2 regions of the Martelella soudanensis genome follow, and region 2 is predicted to be linked to the other one. Evidence: riboswitches for the same ligand, from Rfam matches in the RefSeq annotation. Region 2 holds a riboswitch; the other holds the start of a gene.
What was found. Region 2 has a riboswitch for cobalamin ahead of metE (5-methyltetrahydropteroyltriglutamate--homocysteine S-methyltransferase). Riboswitches for the same ligand answer to the same signal wherever they lie in the genome.
Positions count from the first base shown of each region.

Region 1: it holds a riboswitch for cobalamin, as region 2 does, so the genes downstream of both, HQ843_RS10410 (TonB-dependent receptor domain-containing protein) here and metE (5-methyltetrahydropteroyltriglutamate--homocysteine S-methyltransferase) in region 2, are expected to answer to the same signal.

Region 1 is NZ_CP054861.1:2,171,655-2,175,657, forward strand. It holds gene pncB (nicotinate phosphoribosyltransferase) at 1-111, shown strand, start outside; gene HQ843_RS10405 (GNAT family N-acetyltransferase) at 112-720, shown strand; cobalamin riboswitch at 790-978, shown strand; gene HQ843_RS10410 (TonB-dependent receptor domain-containing protein) at 1,135-3,060, shown strand; gene HQ843_RS10415 (ABC transporter substrate-binding protein) at 3,169-3,924, shown strand; gene HQ843_RS10420 (FecCD family ABC transporter permease) at 3,917-4,003, shown strand, end outside.
Region 2 is NZ_CP054861.1:1,407,733-1,411,735, reverse strand. It holds gene modB (molybdate ABC transporter permease subunit) at 1-448, shown strand, start outside; gene modC (molybdenum ABC transporter ATP-binding protein) at 445-1,521, shown strand; cobalamin riboswitch at 1,585-1,783, shown strand; gene metE (5-methyltetrahydropteroyltriglutamate--homocysteine S-methyltransferase) at 1,891-4,003, shown strand, end outside.

The sequences.
Region 1 (4,003 bases), 760 kb from region 2:
GTGAAACTTTCCGACAATCCGCAAAAGGCGACCGGCGATCCGGCGGAAGTCGAGCGCTATCTCAAATTCTTCGGTTCCGAGGATATGGTCGATCAGCCGGTGATGGTCTGAATGAATATCCGCAGAGGCAGAAACGAGGATCTGGACGCGCTTTACGCCATCGCGCTTGCGACCGCCGACAACGGCCGGGACGCGAGCGCGCTTTACGACGATCGGCATATGGTCGGCCACATCTATTCCGCGCCCTATCTCGTGGTCGATGGCGGCTTCTGTTTCGTGGCGGAGGATGACGAGGGCGTTTGCGGCTATGTCGTGGGAACCGCCGATACCGAGGCCTTTGCCCGGGCGCTGGAGGCGCAATGGTGGCCTGCGCTGCGCCAGCGCCACCACGAGCCGGACACGGCAAAACGGGCGGAATGGTCGCGGGATGAACTGCGCGCCTATTTGTTCCATCATCCCGAAATCCCGCCGCGCGCGGTTGTCGAGCGCTATCCGGCGCATCTGCACATGAATTTGCTGGAGCGCGCCCGCGGCCATGGGCTCGGACGCCGGCTGCTTGGCGCGGCGTTGCGTGAACTCACCGATCTCGGCGCCGCTCACGTCCACGTCGGGGCGGGATGGAGCGATGCCGGCGGCGCCGCGTTCTGGCAGGCCTGCGGGTTCGAGGTGCTGAGCGACGGCGATAGCCGCGTCGTCTATCTCGGCCGGGCTGTGGCCTGATTGCCACCCGGCCTGCGAAGCTCTGTTCAAACACTGCCAATTCCATTGACACCGGAAAACCGACCTCGCTAAGAAGGTTGCGGATCAGGTTCCGTTCGCAAGAACGGATGAAAAGGGAACGCGGTTCAAAACCGCGGCTGCCCCCGCAACTGTAACCGTTGAGCCGCTTCCATGACGTCACTGGGCGAAAGCCCGGGAAGACGGAAGTTCAGGCGTTGACGCGGAAGCCAGGAGACCTGCCCGATCCGGTCACCCTTGCTTGAACACGGGGTTCTTGTTCAGGCGCGGTCGTCCGTCGCGGTGACATTCGAAAACGATGTTGCCGTGGATGGATGGTCAGGTGAATTTCCACTTTCCCATTCCTTCCCCACGGTGCTTTACGCCGGCTGCGGCCGGCCCGAATGGGGATTTGATATGAGAGATTTCATTGCCGCCGGCGTCGCCGCCGCGGTGCTTGCTTCCGCTGGACAAGGGATAGCGCAGGATGTCGTGGGGGACGTTACAACGATTCTGGAACCCATCTATGTGACCACGCCGCTGCGGCGTCCGACCACGATCGTGCAGTCCACGTCAACGGTTACGGTGGTCACCGAAGAGGATATCGAGCGCTCCGCCGCCGTTGATCTTCCTTCGCTTCTGAGGCGCTATCCGGGCGTCAATGTCACCACCAATGGCGGCATGGGCGCGAATGCCGGGATTACCTTGCGCGGCACGAATACCGGACAGACGCTGGTGCTGGTCGACGGCATGCGGGTCGCATCCGCCACCGGCGGGGCGACCGCCATCGCCAATATTCCGCTTGCAAGCGTGGCGCGCGTCGAAATCGTCGAAGGCGCGCATTCGGCCCAGTGGGGCGCGGATGCGATCGGCGGCGTCGTCAACATCATCACCAAGGATGGCAGTCTCTGCGAAAACGGCGCGGCGATCTGCTCCAGCGTGGAAACCGGCGTGACCTGGCCCTGGGGCGGTTTCGGCACGCTGTCGACCCGCGGCGTCACCGGTTCGGGGGTCGATTTCAACGTCGGCCTGTCGATCATCGGCACAGAAGGCTATGATTTCACCACGCCTTCCAACTCTGTCCACGAACCGGGCCGCGACGGCTTCCTGCAGGGCGGCTTCAACTATTCGATCGGCAAGGACTTCACCTGGGGCCGGCTTTATTCGGAGGGCTTCTACGCCCGCTCCAATCCGCAATTCGACAGCGCGCCCTATGCCGACTGGATGACCGGCGACATGGTCTATGGCGCGAATGAGTCGATCCAGACCAATGCCGCCTTCAAGCTCGGCGCGGAGTTCGATCACGCGGACGACTGGTCGTCGGTGTTCGAAATCTATTCCGCCTTCGACTACCAGAAGAATTTCCGCGACGACTATCCGGACGCCGATACCCATTACGACACCAATCGCTATGGTGTTTCCGGCTCGACCACCAAGGAAGTCCTGGCGGGCGAGGCGCTGAACATCTTCACGCTCGGCTTCGATGCCTATCGCGAGACGGTGGATTCCTCCGTCGACTACACCGAGACGGCGCGCAATGTCGGCGCATTCTACGGCCAGTACAGCCTCGAACTTTCCGCCCTGACGGTCAATGCCGGGCTGCGCTACGATGCCGACGAGCAGTTCGGCGGCGCGCTGACCTACAATGTCGGCCTCGGCTACGAACTGGTCGAAGGGCTGACGGCGCGCGCCTCGTTTTCCACGGGCTTCAACGCCCCGACCTTCAACGACCTCTATTGGGCGTTCGACGGCTCCTATGTCGGAAATCCCTATCTCGATCCGGAGACCTCCAAGAACTGGGAGGTGGGCCTGAACTGGGATTCCGGCGTTGGAAGCGTGGTCGACGTCGTCTACTACGAGAATTATATCGACGACATGATCGTCTTCGTCTCCGACCCGGTCACCTATATCGGAACCATGGAGAATATCGAGAAGGCCAAGGTCAGCGGCGTGCGCGCCACCTATTCGCAGGCCCTGCTCGATGACCGCCTCGGCCTCGACTTCGGCTTCGAATATCGCCTGCCGAAAAACGAGACCGATGACGAGTATATCGCCGACCAGAACCGGCTGAAGCTGACGGCGGCGGCAAGCTGGCAGGCGACCGAACGGCTCAATCTCAATGCCGATATCGAATATGTCGGCAGCCGCTGGACCAATGCGTCCAGTTACAATCCGCGGCTCGGCGCCTATACGCTGGTTGATATTTCCGCGAATTATGCGGTGGATGACTTGTCAAATGTCAAATTCGCGGTCGAAAATCTTTTTGACGAGGACTATCAGACGATCAACGGCTATGTCGGTCCCGGCACAACCGTGACGCTTGCCTACCGAAGGACCTTCTAGATGTCATGCCCGGCGCACGCCAAACGGAATGCTCTCAGTGGCTTCGCAGCATGCGCCGGGTTCTTTGTTCTTCTCTCCGCTACCGCCTCCGCCGCGCCGCAACGGGTGGTGTCGATCAATCTGTGCACTGATCAGATGGCGATGCTGGTCGCCGGCGAGGGGCAATTGATATCGGTCTCGATGCTTGCGGCCGATCCCGCCGTGTCGATGATGGCGGAAGAGGCGGCCGGCTACCGGCTGAATGACGGGCTCGCCGAACAGGTTTTCCTGATGAGACCCGATCTGGTGCTTGCCGGCAGCTATTCGACAAGGGCGACGGTCGATCTTTTGAAGCGCCTCGGGATCGCGGTGTCGGAGTTCCAGCCCGCCGCCTCCCTCGATGATGTCCGTCACAATCTGGAACGCCTCGGCGTGCTTCTCGACAGAAAGCCGGCTGCGGACGAACTGATCGCCGGGATGGATGCCGGCCTTGCGGCGCTTGCCGAAACGCCGCCCGGCAAGCGCACGGCCGCGCTCTATTACGCCAATGGCTACACTTCAGGCAAAGACAGTCTTGCCGGCGACATGCTTGCCCGGCTCGGCCTCGTCAACATCGCGTCGGAGGCCGGCGTCGATACGCTCGGCCGGTTGCCGCTGGAACGGCTGATCATGGCCGCGCCGGATGTGATCGTCGGCGGCGATGTCGATTATGACGCCCCGGCACTCGCGCAAGCGGGTTTTACGCATCCCGCGTTCGTGGCCGCCACCGGGCACAGCGACTATGTCAATCTGCCGAGCCGCTATTCGATCTGCGGCGGACCTTTCAATGTCGCGGGGATTGCGCTGCTGGCCGAAGCGCTTGGCGGAGGCGGAGCGGATGAATGAACGCCAGTGCTATTGGCGACTGATGATCGCCCTCGGCATTCTCGTTCTCGTGCTTTTTACCGCCTCCCTCTTGGTCGGG
Region 2 (4,003 bases):
GATCGGGGCGACCATCGGCTTCACGCTGCCCTTCACATTCGCGGGCCTCGTCGTCGGCTCGGTGATCTATTCGCTGCCCTTTGCGGTGCAGCCGGTGCGCAACGCCTTCGAGGCGATCGGCAATGATCCGCTAGAGGCGGCGGCGACGCTTCGGGCCGGGCCATTCGACCGTTTCTTTTCCGTCGCCCTGCCGCTTGCCCGGCCCGGCCTCATCACCGGCGCGATCCTCGGCTTTGCCCATACCGTCGGCGAGTTCGGCGTGGTGCTGATGATCGGCGGCAATATTCCGGGCAAGACCAAGGTCCTGTCGGTGGCAATCTACGATTATGTCGAAACGCTGCAATGGGGAAAGGCGCATATCCTCGCTGCCGGCATGCTGGTGTTTTCCTTCGTCGTCATTCTTTCGACAATGCTGATCGAGCGGCGCATGCGGAGGCGTTTTCCATGACCGGTGACAGACTTTCCGCCCGTTTCGCCGGCCGTTTCGGCACGTTCCTCCTCGAGGCGTCCCTCAGGTTTCCGAAAAGCGGGGTGACCGCGCTGTTCGGCCCGTCCGGCTGCGGCAAATCGAGCCTGCTGCGCTGCTTCGCGGGGCTAGAGCACCTGCCGGAGGGCGAATTTGCGATCGATGGCGAGGTCTGGCAGGACGGCACAACCTTCCGGCCGCCGCATCGGCGCGAGGTCGGCTATGTGTTCCAGCAGGCCAATCTGTTTCCGCATCTGACCGTGCGCGGCAATCTGCGCTATGGCGAAAAGCGGGCAAAGAGCGACGGCAAGGCCCGGTTCGACGAACTTGTCGGCCTTCTGGGTCTTGCCGGGCTTCTGGAACGCATGCCCGCCCGGCTTTCCGGCGGCGAGCGCCAGAGGGTCGCGATCGCCCGCGCGCTGCTGTCGCAGCCCAAGCTGCTGTTGATGGACGAGCCGATGTCGGCGCTCGATATCCATGCGCGCCAGGAGATTTTTCCCTATCTTCAGGACCTCAGGCAAAGCCTCTCCATTCCCATGCTCTACGTCACCCATGCGCCGGACGAGGTGGCCCGGCTTGCCGACCATCTGGCGGTGATGCGCGAAGGACGCATTATAGCCGTGGGCCCCACCGCCGAAACGCTCGCCCGCCTCGACCTGCCGATGGCGCATGAGCGCCGCGCCGGGATTTCGATCGATGCCCGGATCGCCGATATCGACCTGCGCTGGCAACTCGCGCTTGCCAAATTCGAGGGCGGCGCGCTGTGGATTACCCATACCGGAAAACAGGTCGGCGATCCGGTGCGCCTGATGATCCATGCCCGCGATGTTTCGATCGCGCTCACCGAAAATGCCAAGGTGTCGATCATCAACCGCATACCCGCCACGATCCGCCAGATCGCCCGGGGCGATCATCCCTCGGCGATGATCGTGCATCTGGAGATCGGCAAGAGTCTGGTGATGGCGCGGGTGACCGCGCGCTCGGCGCATCTGCTCGACCTGAAGCCCGGCATGGCGGTGTTTGCCCAGATCAAGTCGGTGGCGATCATCGATTAACACATAATGATTTGTTGATATAAATATATCTTTATATGATGTTGACAATCGCCGCGTGAACGATCAGTCTGGCGCTGTCTTGGTTCGCTGCGAAGCGCCAAGAGGGAATCCGGTGCGCCCCGAAACAAACAGGGCAATTCCGGAGCTGCCCCCGCAACTGTAAGCGGCGAGCGCCTTTCCACCGATGTCACTGGGAAACCGGGAAGACGGAAAGCCGCCGCGACCCGCAAGCCAGGAGACCTGCCAAGACGACAACTTGTCCACGGGCGGGGTGTCCTGATGGTGCTGCCGGTTGTGACGGGCGTTTTCGCCCGTCGGTTTCCGCACGCTTTCCTGAACCCATGCCCCCAGATCTGAATGGGGTATGAAATGTCAAACGACAAACTGGCCGCGGCGAGCCTCGGCTTTCCACGCATCGGCGCGCGGCGCGAACTGAAATTCGCGCTGGAATCCTTCTGGGCCGGCAAATCCGGGGCCGCTGCCCTGCTCGACACCGCCGAGCATCTGCGCCGCCGCAACTGGCTGACGCAGCAGGAAAAGGGGATCGCCATCATCCCCTCGAACGATTTCTCGCTCTATGACCACGTGCTCGACACCGCCGTCATGGTTGGCGCCATCCCCGAGGGTTATGGCTGGACCGGCGGCGCGGTGAGCCTTGAGAGCTATTTCGCGCTGGCGCGGGGCGGCGAGGTTTGCGGCCACAGCCACGGCGAAACCCGCGCGCTGGAAATGACCAAGTGGTTCGACACCAATTACCATTATCTCGTGCCGGAACTGACCGAGGACCAGACTTTTGCACTGACCGGAACCAAGCCGCTCGACCACTACCTCGAGGCCAAAGCCCTCGGCATCGAGACCCGGCCGGTCATCCTCGGCCCCGTCACCTTCCTCAAGCTCGCCAAGGCGCGCGGATCCGACTTCACGCCGCTCTCGCTGCTTGACAGGCTGCTGCCGGTCTATGCCGACCTGCTTTCGCGATTGAAACAGGCCGGCGCGGAATGGGTGCAGATCGATGAGCCGGCGCTGGTGCTGGACCTTACCGACGAGGAGCGCGCCGCCTTCGTCCACGCCTATGCGGTTCTTGCCGGCGATGCCCCGAAAATCATGCTGGCGAGCTATTTCGGCGCGCCGGGCGACAATCTCACGACCCTGCTTTCGCTGCCGGTAGCCGGCGTGCATGTCGATCTTGTGCGCGGGACGCTGGACAGCCTGCTCGACGAGGCCCCTTCCGGTCTCGTACTGTCGCTCGGCATCATCGACGGCCGCAATATCTGGCGCGCGGATCTCTCCGCGATCATCGACCGACTTGCCCCGATCGTCGCCAGACGCGGAGCGGCCAACATCCAGATCGCGCCGTCCTGCTCGCTGCTGCACGTGCCGATCGACGTCGAGCTTGAAACCGAACTCGAGCCGGCGCTGAAAACCTGGCTTTCCTTCGCCAATCAGAAGCTCGACGAGCTTGCAGCGCTCGCCGGGGGACTTTCGCGCGGCAAGGCGGCCGTGGCCGAGGCAATCTCCGCAGCTGACGCCGCCATCGCCTCGCGCGCGGCATCGGCGCGGGTCCACAACGACGTTGTTTCAGCCCGGCTTGCCGCCGTCACCGAGGCCGACAGGAGCCGGAAATCTCCGTTTGCCGAGCGTATCGCGCTTCAGCATGACCGGCTGAAACTGCCGGCCTTTCCGACCACCACCATCGGCTCCTTCCCGCAGACGGCCGCCGTCCGCAAGGCGCGCGCCGCCTTCAACAAGGGCGCGCTTGATGCCGATGCCTATCGCGGCTTCCTGGAGGACGAGACCGCGACCGCGATCGCCTTCCAGGAGGAAATCGGCCTCGACGTGCTGGTCCACGGCGAATTCGAGCGCAATGACATGGTGCAGTATTTCGGCGAGCAGCTTTCCGGTTTCGCCTTCACCAAACATGGCTGGGTGCAGAGCTACGGCTCGCGCTATGTCCGCCCGCCGATCATTTTCGGCGATGTCGCCCGGCCGCAGCCGATGACGGTCGCATGGTGGCAATTCGCGCAATCGAAGACGGAAAGGCCGGTCAAGGGCATGCTCACCGGGCCGGTGACCATCCTCAACTGGTCGTTCGTGCGCGACGATATTCCCCGTTCCGAAACCTGCGCCCAGATCGCGCTTGCGATCCGCGACGAGGTGGCCGATCTCGAAAAGGCGGGGGCCGCCATCATCCAGATCGACGAGGCAGCGCTCCGGGAAGGCTTGCCGCTGCGGAAATCCGGCTGGAAGGACTATCTCGGCTGGGCGGTCGACGCCTTCCGGCTGACGGCCTCGGGGGTTTCGGACGAAACCCAGATCCACACCCATATGTGCTACTCGGAGTTCAACGACATCATCGAGGCGATCGCGGCGATGGATGCCGACGTGATCTCGATCGAGACGTCGCGCTCGAAAATGGAACTGCTCGACGCCTTCACCGGCTTCGACTATCCAAACGAGATCGGCCCCGGCGTCTACGATATCC